DNA from 3 places in the Paenibacillus marchantiae genome. Region 3 is predicted to be linked to each of the others. Evidence: riboswitches for the same ligand, from Rfam matches in the RefSeq annotation. Region 3 holds a riboswitch; each other region holds the start of a gene.
What was found. Region 3 has a riboswitch for cyclic di-AMP ahead of PTQ21_RS15620 (C40 family peptidase). Riboswitches for the same ligand answer to the same signal wherever they lie in the genome.
Positions count from the first base shown of each region.

Region 1: it holds a riboswitch for cyclic di-AMP, as region 3 does, so the genes downstream of both, PTQ21_RS24035 (3D domain-containing protein) here and PTQ21_RS15620 (C40 family peptidase) in region 3, are expected to answer to the same signal.
Region 2: it holds a riboswitch for cyclic di-AMP, as region 3 does, so the genes downstream of both, PTQ21_RS12100 (HAD family hydrolase) here and PTQ21_RS15620 (C40 family peptidase) in region 3, are expected to answer to the same signal.

Region 1 covers NZ_CP118270.1:5,359,752-5,363,029, forward strand. Annotated here, with positions in the region: gene lpdD (prenylated flavin chaperone LpdD) at 1-88, opposite strand, end outside; gene PTQ21_RS24030 (polysaccharide deacetylase family protein) at 238-1,026, shown strand; gene PTQ21_RS24035 (3D domain-containing protein) at 1,159-1,827, opposite strand; cyclic di-AMP (ydaO/yuaA leader) riboswitch at 1,830-2,026, opposite strand; gene PTQ21_RS24040 (amino acid ABC transporter ATP-binding protein) at 2,312-3,034, opposite strand; gene PTQ21_RS24045 (ABC transporter substrate-binding protein/permease) at 3,021-3,278, opposite strand, start outside.
Region 2 covers NZ_CP118270.1:2,676,980-2,680,257, reverse strand. Annotated here, with positions in the region: gene PTQ21_RS12110 (Nramp family divalent metal transporter) at 1-561, shown strand, start outside; gene PTQ21_RS12105 (HAD family hydrolase) at 702-1,394, opposite strand; gene PTQ21_RS12100 (HAD family hydrolase) at 1,560-1,958, opposite strand; cyclic di-AMP (ydaO/yuaA leader) riboswitch at 2,076-2,251, opposite strand; partial or broken gene PTQ21_RS31490 (glutathione peroxidase) at 2,604-2,882, shown strand; gene PTQ21_RS31485 (hypothetical protein) at 3,011-3,109, opposite strand; tRNA gene PTQ21_RS12090 (tRNA-Leu) at 3,248-3,278, opposite strand, start outside.
Region 3 covers NZ_CP118270.1:3,380,358-3,383,635, forward strand. Annotated here, with positions in the region: gene PTQ21_RS15610 (hypothetical protein) at 96-314, shown strand; gene PTQ21_RS15615 (carboxymuconolactone decarboxylase family protein) at 432-761, shown strand; gene PTQ21_RS15620 (C40 family peptidase) at 866-1,330, opposite strand; cyclic di-AMP (ydaO/yuaA leader) riboswitch at 1,336-1,467, opposite strand; gene pelA (pectate lyase) at 1,880-2,839, shown strand; tRNA gene PTQ21_RS15630 (tRNA-Leu) at 2,958-3,041, shown strand.

The DNA of each region.
Region 1 (3,278 bases), 2.0 Mb from region 3:
GTGATCTGCCTCCAGTTACCATAAACACCTTGTCTTCCCCTGCCTCAATCACCTGTAAACGAACGGAATTTAAGTCGTATGTACTCATCCTGATCCACCTGTCCTTTTCTATATATATATGGTGGAATTATGGCTCCGATTTGATAAATCAGCAATGAAACATCTCACATTATGCATAAATACGGATGGCCCCGGGCATACCAAAGAGAACGCAATTTGGGAAAAGGAGGCACTAACATGCGTATACGCCTCATAATGTTATCCATCATGGTCATTCTTCTGGGAGGAAGTTACGCTCCTGCTCAGTTATGGGCTTCTTCAAGCCCGCAAACCGAACCTGCTTCGAAGTCTGATTCTTCTGAAGAAGAACAGTTGACTCTGGGACAGCTCAGACAGAAATATGCGGATACATTCAAAACAAATGGCCCCTCGACAAAAAAGGTCGCACTGACTTTTGATGACGTACCTGATCCACGGTTCACCCCGCAGGTGTTGGATATTCTAAAAAAATACAAGGTGCGGGCTACGTTTTTCATTGTGGGACATCGCGCTGAGAAACATCCGGATTTAGTGAAACGCATGGTAAAGGAAGGGCATATTGTTGGCAATCACAGCTACAATCACCCGGAGTTCAGTAAGCTGTCCATGAATGCATTTCGCAAACAAATCTTACATACCGGGGATATTATTCGGAATCTGGCGGGGTACACGCCCAAAATGATTCGTCCACCTTATGGCGACATTAATGAGCAACAGCTGCAATGGGCGGCCAAACAACATTACAGCATTGTGAATTGGAACGTCGATTCCCTGGACTGGAAGGGCCTCTCCAAAGAGGAAGTCAAACAAAACATCCTGTCGGCCGTTAAACCAGGTTCCATTGTTCTGCAACATGCAGGAGGCGGTGTCGGATCGAAGCTGAGTGGTACCATCGAGGCGTTGCCTGAAGTTATCGAGGAATTGCGAAACCGCGGGTACGAGCTGGTGACTTTGGACGAAATGCTGGAACTGCCAAAGGGTAAATAGGTCAAGATCCCTGAAGTTGGATATTCAAAAGGGTGTTCTTCCATCACATTATTGTGATTGGAGAACACCCTTTATTGTTTAATTTAGATTTAGTTGGAGTCACATATGATGATGTGCAGCTACGCTTTGATTTTATTTCAAAATGTAAAGTTCAACATCCTGAATACCAAATGTGCTCACGGATTGCTTGCTGCCAGGAATAAAGATATCGATCTTGTGACCTTTAATGGCACTACCCACATCACGAGCCGTTGCGACAAATGCCTGTTTTGGCAGTCCGGGATGTGTATGACCTGTCACCAGTACCTTTGTACCCAATGGAATGATACTTGGGTCTACTGCAATGGTACCCAATTCAAGCGGATTACCGAAGTAATCCACGGCACCCCATCCTCCATTTTCGGAAGCGTCTGCGGAGTATGCTGTTGCTTTGACGTCGACAGCTTTGCTGTAATCAAACGTTTTACCCCAGGCTTGTACAACTTTACTATCTGCATTAACGTCAAGGCTTGCGGCAGTTACCGTTTTGGCCTCCGTTTTAGCTGCTGCAGCAGAAGCTGTGTTCGTTGTTTTACCAGGGATCGTAATTTTCAAACCACCATAAATGTTGTAAGCTGAAATGTCATTGTTAGCTTTAATAAGAGCGTTAAGTCCAACTCCATATTGTTTGGATAAGGTGTAGAAGGTATCCCCCTCTTTGGCCACATGAACTGAATCAGCATGAGCCGGAACGGCCTGAATGAGCATTGCTGCTGTCAGCAAAGCTGTTGCTGTTTTGGCTATACGTTTCTTGTTAATCATGGTCTTCCTCCCTCATTATGCCTGCGAAGTTAGTTGTCGGATTCGGATGGAGGAAACCACCCTATAGGTTCAATTACATTAATAATTTATGTAGCCCTAATTCACCCCAAGCCGTGTGCAAATGATTCTTCCCCAAGCACACTCTGCATCGTTACATCCCCCACACTCCCAACTCCGGAAGTTTCGGCAGGAACAAATATATCACAACTTTGTAACCAAGAGTCGTAGTAAATGTTACCATCTGGCTAATTCACTTCAATATTTTTGCTGAATTCAAGCGACTTTTTCAAAAAAATGTCTATTTGAGCTTATATCGTTGATGACAGAAACGTTACTTTTTATGTAAATCCGTGCGTATTCACACGCAACAAAACAATCCCTGCCGACAGGTCGCCGACAGGGATCTATGAGGGAATAAGAATTCTCATCCACAGTATATATTTTGCATTTTCATCCAATTCATCCTAATGATGACTTGGATGTATTAGAGCACTTTAGCAAGGAAGTCACGTGTACGTGCATGCTTAGGCTCACCAAACACTTCAGCAGGTGTTCCTTCTTCTACAATAACCCCACCATCCATGAACAGGATGCGGTCCCCTACTTCGCGTGCGAAGCCCATCTCATGCGTTACAATAACCATGGTCATGCCGCCCTCTGCAAGCCGCTTCATGACATCCAGTACTTCACCGACCATTTCAGGGTCCAGTGCTGAAGTAGGCTCGTCAAACAGCATGACATGCGGCTGCATCGCAAGCGCTCTTGCAATAGCTATCCGTTGTTTCTGTCCTCCGGACAGCTGATTAGGATAAGTGTCTTTTTTGTCAGACAGGCCAACCGTCTTCAGCAAATCTGCGCAGATTTGTTCCGCTTCCTGTGCAGATTGTTTTTTCACTTTAATGGGAGCAATCGTAATGTTCTGCTGCACCGTTTTGTGCGGGAACAGATTGAAATGCTGGAATACCATCCCCATTTTTTCACGAGTTGCATTAATGTTGTGTTTAGGGTCAGTGATCGAAACTCCTTCAAAATTAATTTCGCCGGAAGTTGGCTGCTCCAGCAGGTTTAGGCAGCGCAAAAAGGTACTTTTTCCCGATCCGGACGGACCGATGACCACGACAACCTCGCCTTTGCCAATTGTTACGTTAATGCCCTTGAGCACATCGTTATTTCCATATGATTTGTGTAATTGTCTAACGTCTATCACTTGCACTCAACTTCCTTTCCAGTCGACCCAGCAGCTTGGACAAAATGAACGTCAGCACAAAGTAAATGGCCGCTGCAATCAGGAATGGATTCATTCCTTGGTACGTAATGTTTTTGACTACACTTGCCTGGTACATAATGTCCACCATACCAATAACCGAGATGATGGAGGATTCCTTGATAATGGTCACGAATTCATTACCGATCGCCGGCAACACCGCTTTGAACGCTTGTGGAAGCACAAT
Region 2 (3,278 bases), 700 kb from region 3:
TATTCCACCATGGATTCAACCATCGCTTTAACGCTAGCTCTGTTCATTAATGCAGCCATCCTGATTGTGTCTGCTGCCGTGTTTCATAGTGCGGGTATGACCCAGGTGGCGGAAATTACAGATGCTTACCATCTGTTGACACCTCTGCTGGGAACCACCATCGCTAGCATCCTGTTCGGTGTAGCCCTGCTGGCTTCAGGCCAAAACTCAACACTCACCGGCACGTTGTCCGGACAGATTGTAATGGAAGGCTTCCTGAACATTCGTATTCCAGCGTGGCTTCGTCGACTGGTTACACGTCTGATCGCTATCATCCCGGCCGTCATCGTAACAGCCATTGCTGGAGAGCACGGAACAGAAGAACTGTTGATTCTTAGCCAGGTTGTGCTGTCTCTGCAGCTACCCTTTGCCGTCATTCCGCTGGTAATGTTTACGAGTGACAAAAAAAGCATGGGGGCTTTTGCCAACAAGCTGTGGCTCAAAATCATCTCCTGGATCATTGCCGGAGTTATCGTTGTCCTGAATGTGTATCTGATTATCCAGACCATTCTGTTGTTCTAGGTTAAACGGAATTACGCCGTATTTTGTCTAACTCAAAAAGGCTGATCAACTCAAGTAACGTACCCCTTGAGACGATCAGCCTTTTATATGTTAGAGCAGCAGCCTAATTATACCGAATAGTTCATAAATACTGCTCTTATTTAGTTGTCTGAATTTTGAGTTACCATTAACAAAGGAAGAAGTTCCTCCAGTGATTCAATAGTCCAGTCTGGACGCTCTGCATCCGCAAGCTCCGGCTGGAATCTGCCATAACCCTGCAAAATCCGGATCGTGTGCATACCCAGCTTCTTAGCCGGAATAATATCATTATCAATCCTGTCGCCGATCATGACCGCTTCCTCAGGTTTGCATCCCGCCTGTTTCAACGCTACAGCATACAATTCAGGATCAGGCTTGGACACTCCTTCTTCAGCCGAACAGGCCAGCACATCCACATACTTGCGCAAGCCGTAGCTATCCAGCCGATTTTCCGTCCCCGGACTCTGATTGGCAATGATACCAATCTTATAGTTTTGCGACAACGTCTGGAGAACAGCGTCGGCTGACGCGAAGGGGCGCTCAAGCTCTTTGCGGAACTTCAGCTTCTCCTGTATCTGTTCCCGGTGCCCCTCGTCGCTGATAAGGGTACGAATAGCCAATTTCATCGGCCATTGCTCGTAATTTCGGTAGGAGGCGGCAAATATATCTCGCACCGTCTGCATCTCCACCTGATAACCAAGCGCACAAGCTTCACGAACGAACTGACCGATAATATCATCTACCGGCTCCCATTCGTCCACGAGCGTATCCCCCACATCAAAGAACAACCATTGTATTCCACGTACATCCGGCACGCCTATTCCTCCTCGTTAGCCACAGGAAATCCATATCCCTATTTCCCAAACCATAAAAAAGAAGACCCACCAACATGCATGAGTCTCCTCAAGTTTCCGTTTATTTATGATTTCAATTATAACAGGCAGCTGACACTGGATCAATCACAGGAATAGTACTAGCCACTAGCCATTCAGTAGAAACCCAACTTCCCCATTCAAGGAATATACAATACGGTCTGCTCCCATTCCCCGATAGATCCCTTTGGGGTGGCTTTGTTCCGTAATGACACACAGGGACTTGGATGTCCAGGAGCGGCAGATCTGTAAATATCGACAGGTCAGGTTTAGGCTATTTTCAAAAATAAAAACATTGCCGACACTACCTTGCGGCAAAAACCATTTCTGAGCAGCAGCTGTGTTCATGCGAATGACATGCTCCACACCGATTCTCCGGAGCCTGCGCTCTTCCCCTGCACTGTTGGTCAGAACGGCAAACGGCATTTTTTTGTACATCAGCAATTTGATAAATTTACGTCCTGCTTCATTTGGAGCAGTCACTAAGATCATCTCTTTATCCATCATTCGTTCCTCCCTTGGCGTGAAAAGACAACAAAAAAGAAGCGTGGGGGACCAAGGCCTCCCGGACGCTTCTTCAATAATCCATAGCAAAAAGACACTATGAACCAGCGTACGGCTTGTTGCCTCTCCCTTTAACGCTTACGAGGTTAGCTGACGGATTCGGGCGCGAGAGTCGCCCTATTTCCGGCTGTCACCGGAAAATTCACCCCATGGATGCCTACTGTCCTGGACAGTTCATCCTGTTGGTTCCCCCGTTTCCCACCCATGAATGAATGGAAACTCAGCGATTAAAACATCGTTCTTTTATAATCATTAATCAGAGCGATATTATCGTTTGTTTCGTTTTTCATGTAAAATTTAATTTAAATTGGAATTACGATATGAATCATACACCCGTGCCATATTGGTGTAAAGTCTGCGCAGATCACCGAATCGACGGATTTTTGCCATTTCACATCAATAATAGCGCTTACAACGTATCCATTCTCTACCCATCTCATCAAAGCTCTCTAATTCTCTCTTTAGCGAAATTCAGGTAGCAAATCAGTCACAGATCATACACGACAGCTTCAAATTGAGTTAAAAAAGCAATATTAATTTTGCATTATTTAATTGTAATCAATATAATAGAAGAAAGAAGAATATGAAATGGAGGCGATTTTCATGTCAGTCTACGACTACAAAGTAAACACCCTTCGCGGTCAGGAAGTTGAAATGTCCAACTATCGTGACAAAGTACTGCTTATCGTGAATACAGCAAGCCAATGCGGCCTCACACCTCAATTCAAAGGTCTGCAAGAGCTTCAGGATAAGTTTAAAGACTCCCCATTCGAAGTTCTTGGTTTTCCAAGCAACCAGTTTGCACAGGAAAAAGGCTCTTCTGATGATATTGCCGAGTTCTGCCAGATGAACTATGGTGTTAGCTTCCCGATGTTTGAGAAGATCGATGTGAATGGTTCAAGCGCTCACCCTCTTTTCCAGCACCTTACCAAAGAAGCGCCAGGCGTACTCGGCTCCAAAGCCATTAAATGGAACTTCACCAAATTCCTTGTGGATCAGAACGGACGTGTTCTGAAACGGTATGCTCCCAAAACAACACCTGATAAAATTGAAGCGGACATCAAAGAATTGCTTAAATAACAAGTAAAGGCCATCCGACCCAGCAGACAGAATGAGCATGCATTCAGGGGAAACGGGTGACCTTTTTTTTGTCTGGCCCATCTGTACTGTAAATAAAACAAAAAAAGAAGAAGCTTCCCATACGGGAAGCTTCTTCTTTATCGTTCTTATGATGCGGTCGAGAGGACTCGAACCTCCACGGGT
Region 3 (3,278 bases):
CATGACAGTCCAATACAGTCACGTGAGACCTAAATGACTTTTCATTTAGGTCTCTTTTTGTAAATAATTTTTTTGGGAAAGTAGGCGCCATAAATATGATCAGTGATGCACAATTGGATGCACTGCGTTTATCGGGTGAAAAAGTAAGGGTAGTACGGGACGAGATTCAGTCCAATGATGTGACAGGTATTGTAGTGGCTTGGGACGGGGAGCAGGTACTCATTCGCCGTCAGAATCGTCGTGTGGTCAAGCTTGATCGGAATTACCGATATCAATTGTTCAGCGAACCACGCGAGAGCCTGCTCGAAGAATAGGACATGCCTATTTAGGTTCATTTACCATGGATGTTTTGGCATAATTACACCTCTCGGGAGAGAAGATAGGTACAGTGAGAGCTTGTAACATATCAGCCGAGAGGATGTGCGGTAACCATGACACTGATGAATGATAAGGTTCATGCCTATAAAGATCAGATTGGTGAATTAAGCGATGTGCTACCAGCAGTGGTGAAGTCTTATCATGAGTTCACTGGAGAATGCTTTCAGGCAGGGGCGATTGATGCCAAGACCAAACAGCTGATTGCGCTGGGTATTGGACTGTTTGCGAACAATGAGGTATGTACGTTTTACCATGTGGAAGAGGCACGTGCCAAAGGAGCGACCGATCAGGAGATTATGGAGACGGTTGCTGTGGCTGGAGCGGTAGGCGGAGGCCATGCGCTGTCTCAGGGTGCAATGAGAGTACAGAAGGCTTTACATTAAGTATAGAAGTCTACAGCACACCGGATTTGTAAACAAAAGCCCCAAACAAAGAGGAGGTCCCGGATTCACCCGGAGCCTCCTCTTTGCACTATATCAAATCAAACTTATATTTTGCCCAGCATTTTGTTATACATAAATTGTCCTGTTACCCGGCGTGCTGTTACGTAACGATCGTTGAAGTAAGGATTGGATAATTGTGTGATGCTGACACCCTTGCTGCTTGAAGCATGAGCGAACTGTCCGCCCCCAATATATACACCTGTATGTGAAATGCCATTGCCCATCGTATTAAAGAATACCATGTCACCAGTACGCAGATTAGCTTTGGATACCGGAGTTCCGGCCTTAGCTTGTTGCTGGGAAGTGCGTGGTAATTCAATGCTATATTTGTTGAAAATATATCTCATAAATCCAGAGCAATCAAATCCGGCCATTGTTGTGCCACCCCATTTGTAAGGTATGCCTGTCATGTTGTTAACGACGGTGTTGATACTGCTTGCCTCTGTGCTTGCTGCACCGGATGTAAATAGAACTGCTGCTCCAAAAATGGAGATGATAAGCTTTTTCAAAATTTTTGTTCTCCCTTCGATGCCTACGGAGTTAGCTAAGGGTTCGGTAGAAGGTTCCCTATATTTCCTATGTATAAGAATAATTCACCCAAAATGGTTCCCCCGTTTTCAAACATGAAACTCGGCAAATGAATAATTAAGTTTTTGTAACCTTTTGAAACTATATTGCATAAATGCGAAAATGTCAAACCGATTTTGAACACTTCTTATCATCTCAATGTTAACGGAATTATCGCTATTTATGTAGAAATAACTCGAATATTGGGTTTTAATAGATGACAAAAAAGTAACTACTGTTTCAAATGGAGAAAAATTGGATAATTTATTGGCTTTCTCACATTTCGATTAGACGATACCTATAGGTTAAGACAAAGAATTTGTTACATATTGTTGCAATTATTGACAAAATTCATTGTTTTGCATAGAATTCTTTTTGTATAATCCACTTATTGGATGAAAAGAAATAATTTGGGTTTAAAACAAATATAAGGAGGGTAGACGCTCAAGGAAAACAGTTTGCAGAAAATGAATTGGGGAGTGTTCTAAACGATGTTGAAGGCACAAGCAAGGTTTGCATCTTTGGTAATGGCATGTACAATGATTTTCTCTGTTGTCGGAATGGTATTTCAGCCTGCTGCTAAGGTATCTGCTGCAGACGCATCTGGAACGACAGCAAGTATCTCAGATATTTTGAAGAATCAACGTCCTGACGGGGGATGGAAGAAGGATTACAAAGAAACAAGTGGTGAGTGGGCCAAATCTACGATTGATAATAAAGCTACATACTCAGAAATTAGAAGATTAGCCAAGGAATTTAAAAAGACAAATGATCCGCGATATTCGGCTGCTGCCATCAAAGGAATCAACTTTTTGTTAAATATGCAGTACTCCAATGGAGGATGGCCACAAGTATACCAGAGCTCAGGCTATCACAAACACATTACCTTCAACGACGATGCCATGATTAATGTCATGTACATGCTGGATGAAGTAGGTGCACGTAAAGGTGATTTCTCATTCATCGACAGCTCTCTTGCGGATCGCAGTAAAAAATCAGTTGCCAAAGGTGTAGATGCTATTCTCAATACACAGGTTGTAGCAAATGGTAAACTGACTGCATGGGGACAGCAGCATGATTCCAGCTCCCTAAAACCTGCAGGAGCAAGGATATATGAAGTGCCTTCTCTAAGTGCTGGAGAGAGCAGTACGATTGTAAAGTTTTTGAAAACAAGACCGTCGAACTCGAAAATTAAGGTTTCCATTCAAGCGGCAGAAGCCTGGTTCAACAACGTGAAAATTACAGGATACAAGTATGTCAGAGAAAACGGAGATAGCAAACTCGTAGCTGATTCAGGTGCATCGCCAATTTGGGCACGTTTTTACGAAATTGGAACGGATAAACCGATCTTCGTAGGACGTGATGGGGTTGTGAAATACAAACTCAGCGATATCGATAAGGAAAGAAGAGGCGGGTATGCCTGGTATGGCAACTGGCCTTCAAAGATATAATTTATAAAAAGCTTTATCATTGAAGGCGAAATTATATTTTTTTTGTTGACACTAATTACCTGCACATGTTATATTATCTCTTGTCGCCGCGATATAATTTCTCGGAGATAAGACATACGCGGTCGTGGCGGAATTGGCAGACGCGCACGGTTCAGGTCCGTGTGGGCTAACCCCCGTGGAGGTTCGAGTCCTCTCGACCGCATCATATGTAACACGAAAAAGGTTCCTAGAATGGCATTGCTGCCACTCTAGGAACCTTTTTTATTTGTTTACAGATTTTGATCTTTGCTTTTCCTGATTCTTTTCAACCCATTCCCTCGGCTTGAGCAAAAATGAAGTTTCCATTTGTTTATTTATCCATTAATGGAAATATGTTTGTTCTGCGACGGTTTGCCCCTATATTTCAGGTTAATTGTACGTAAAATACCGAATTGTACCT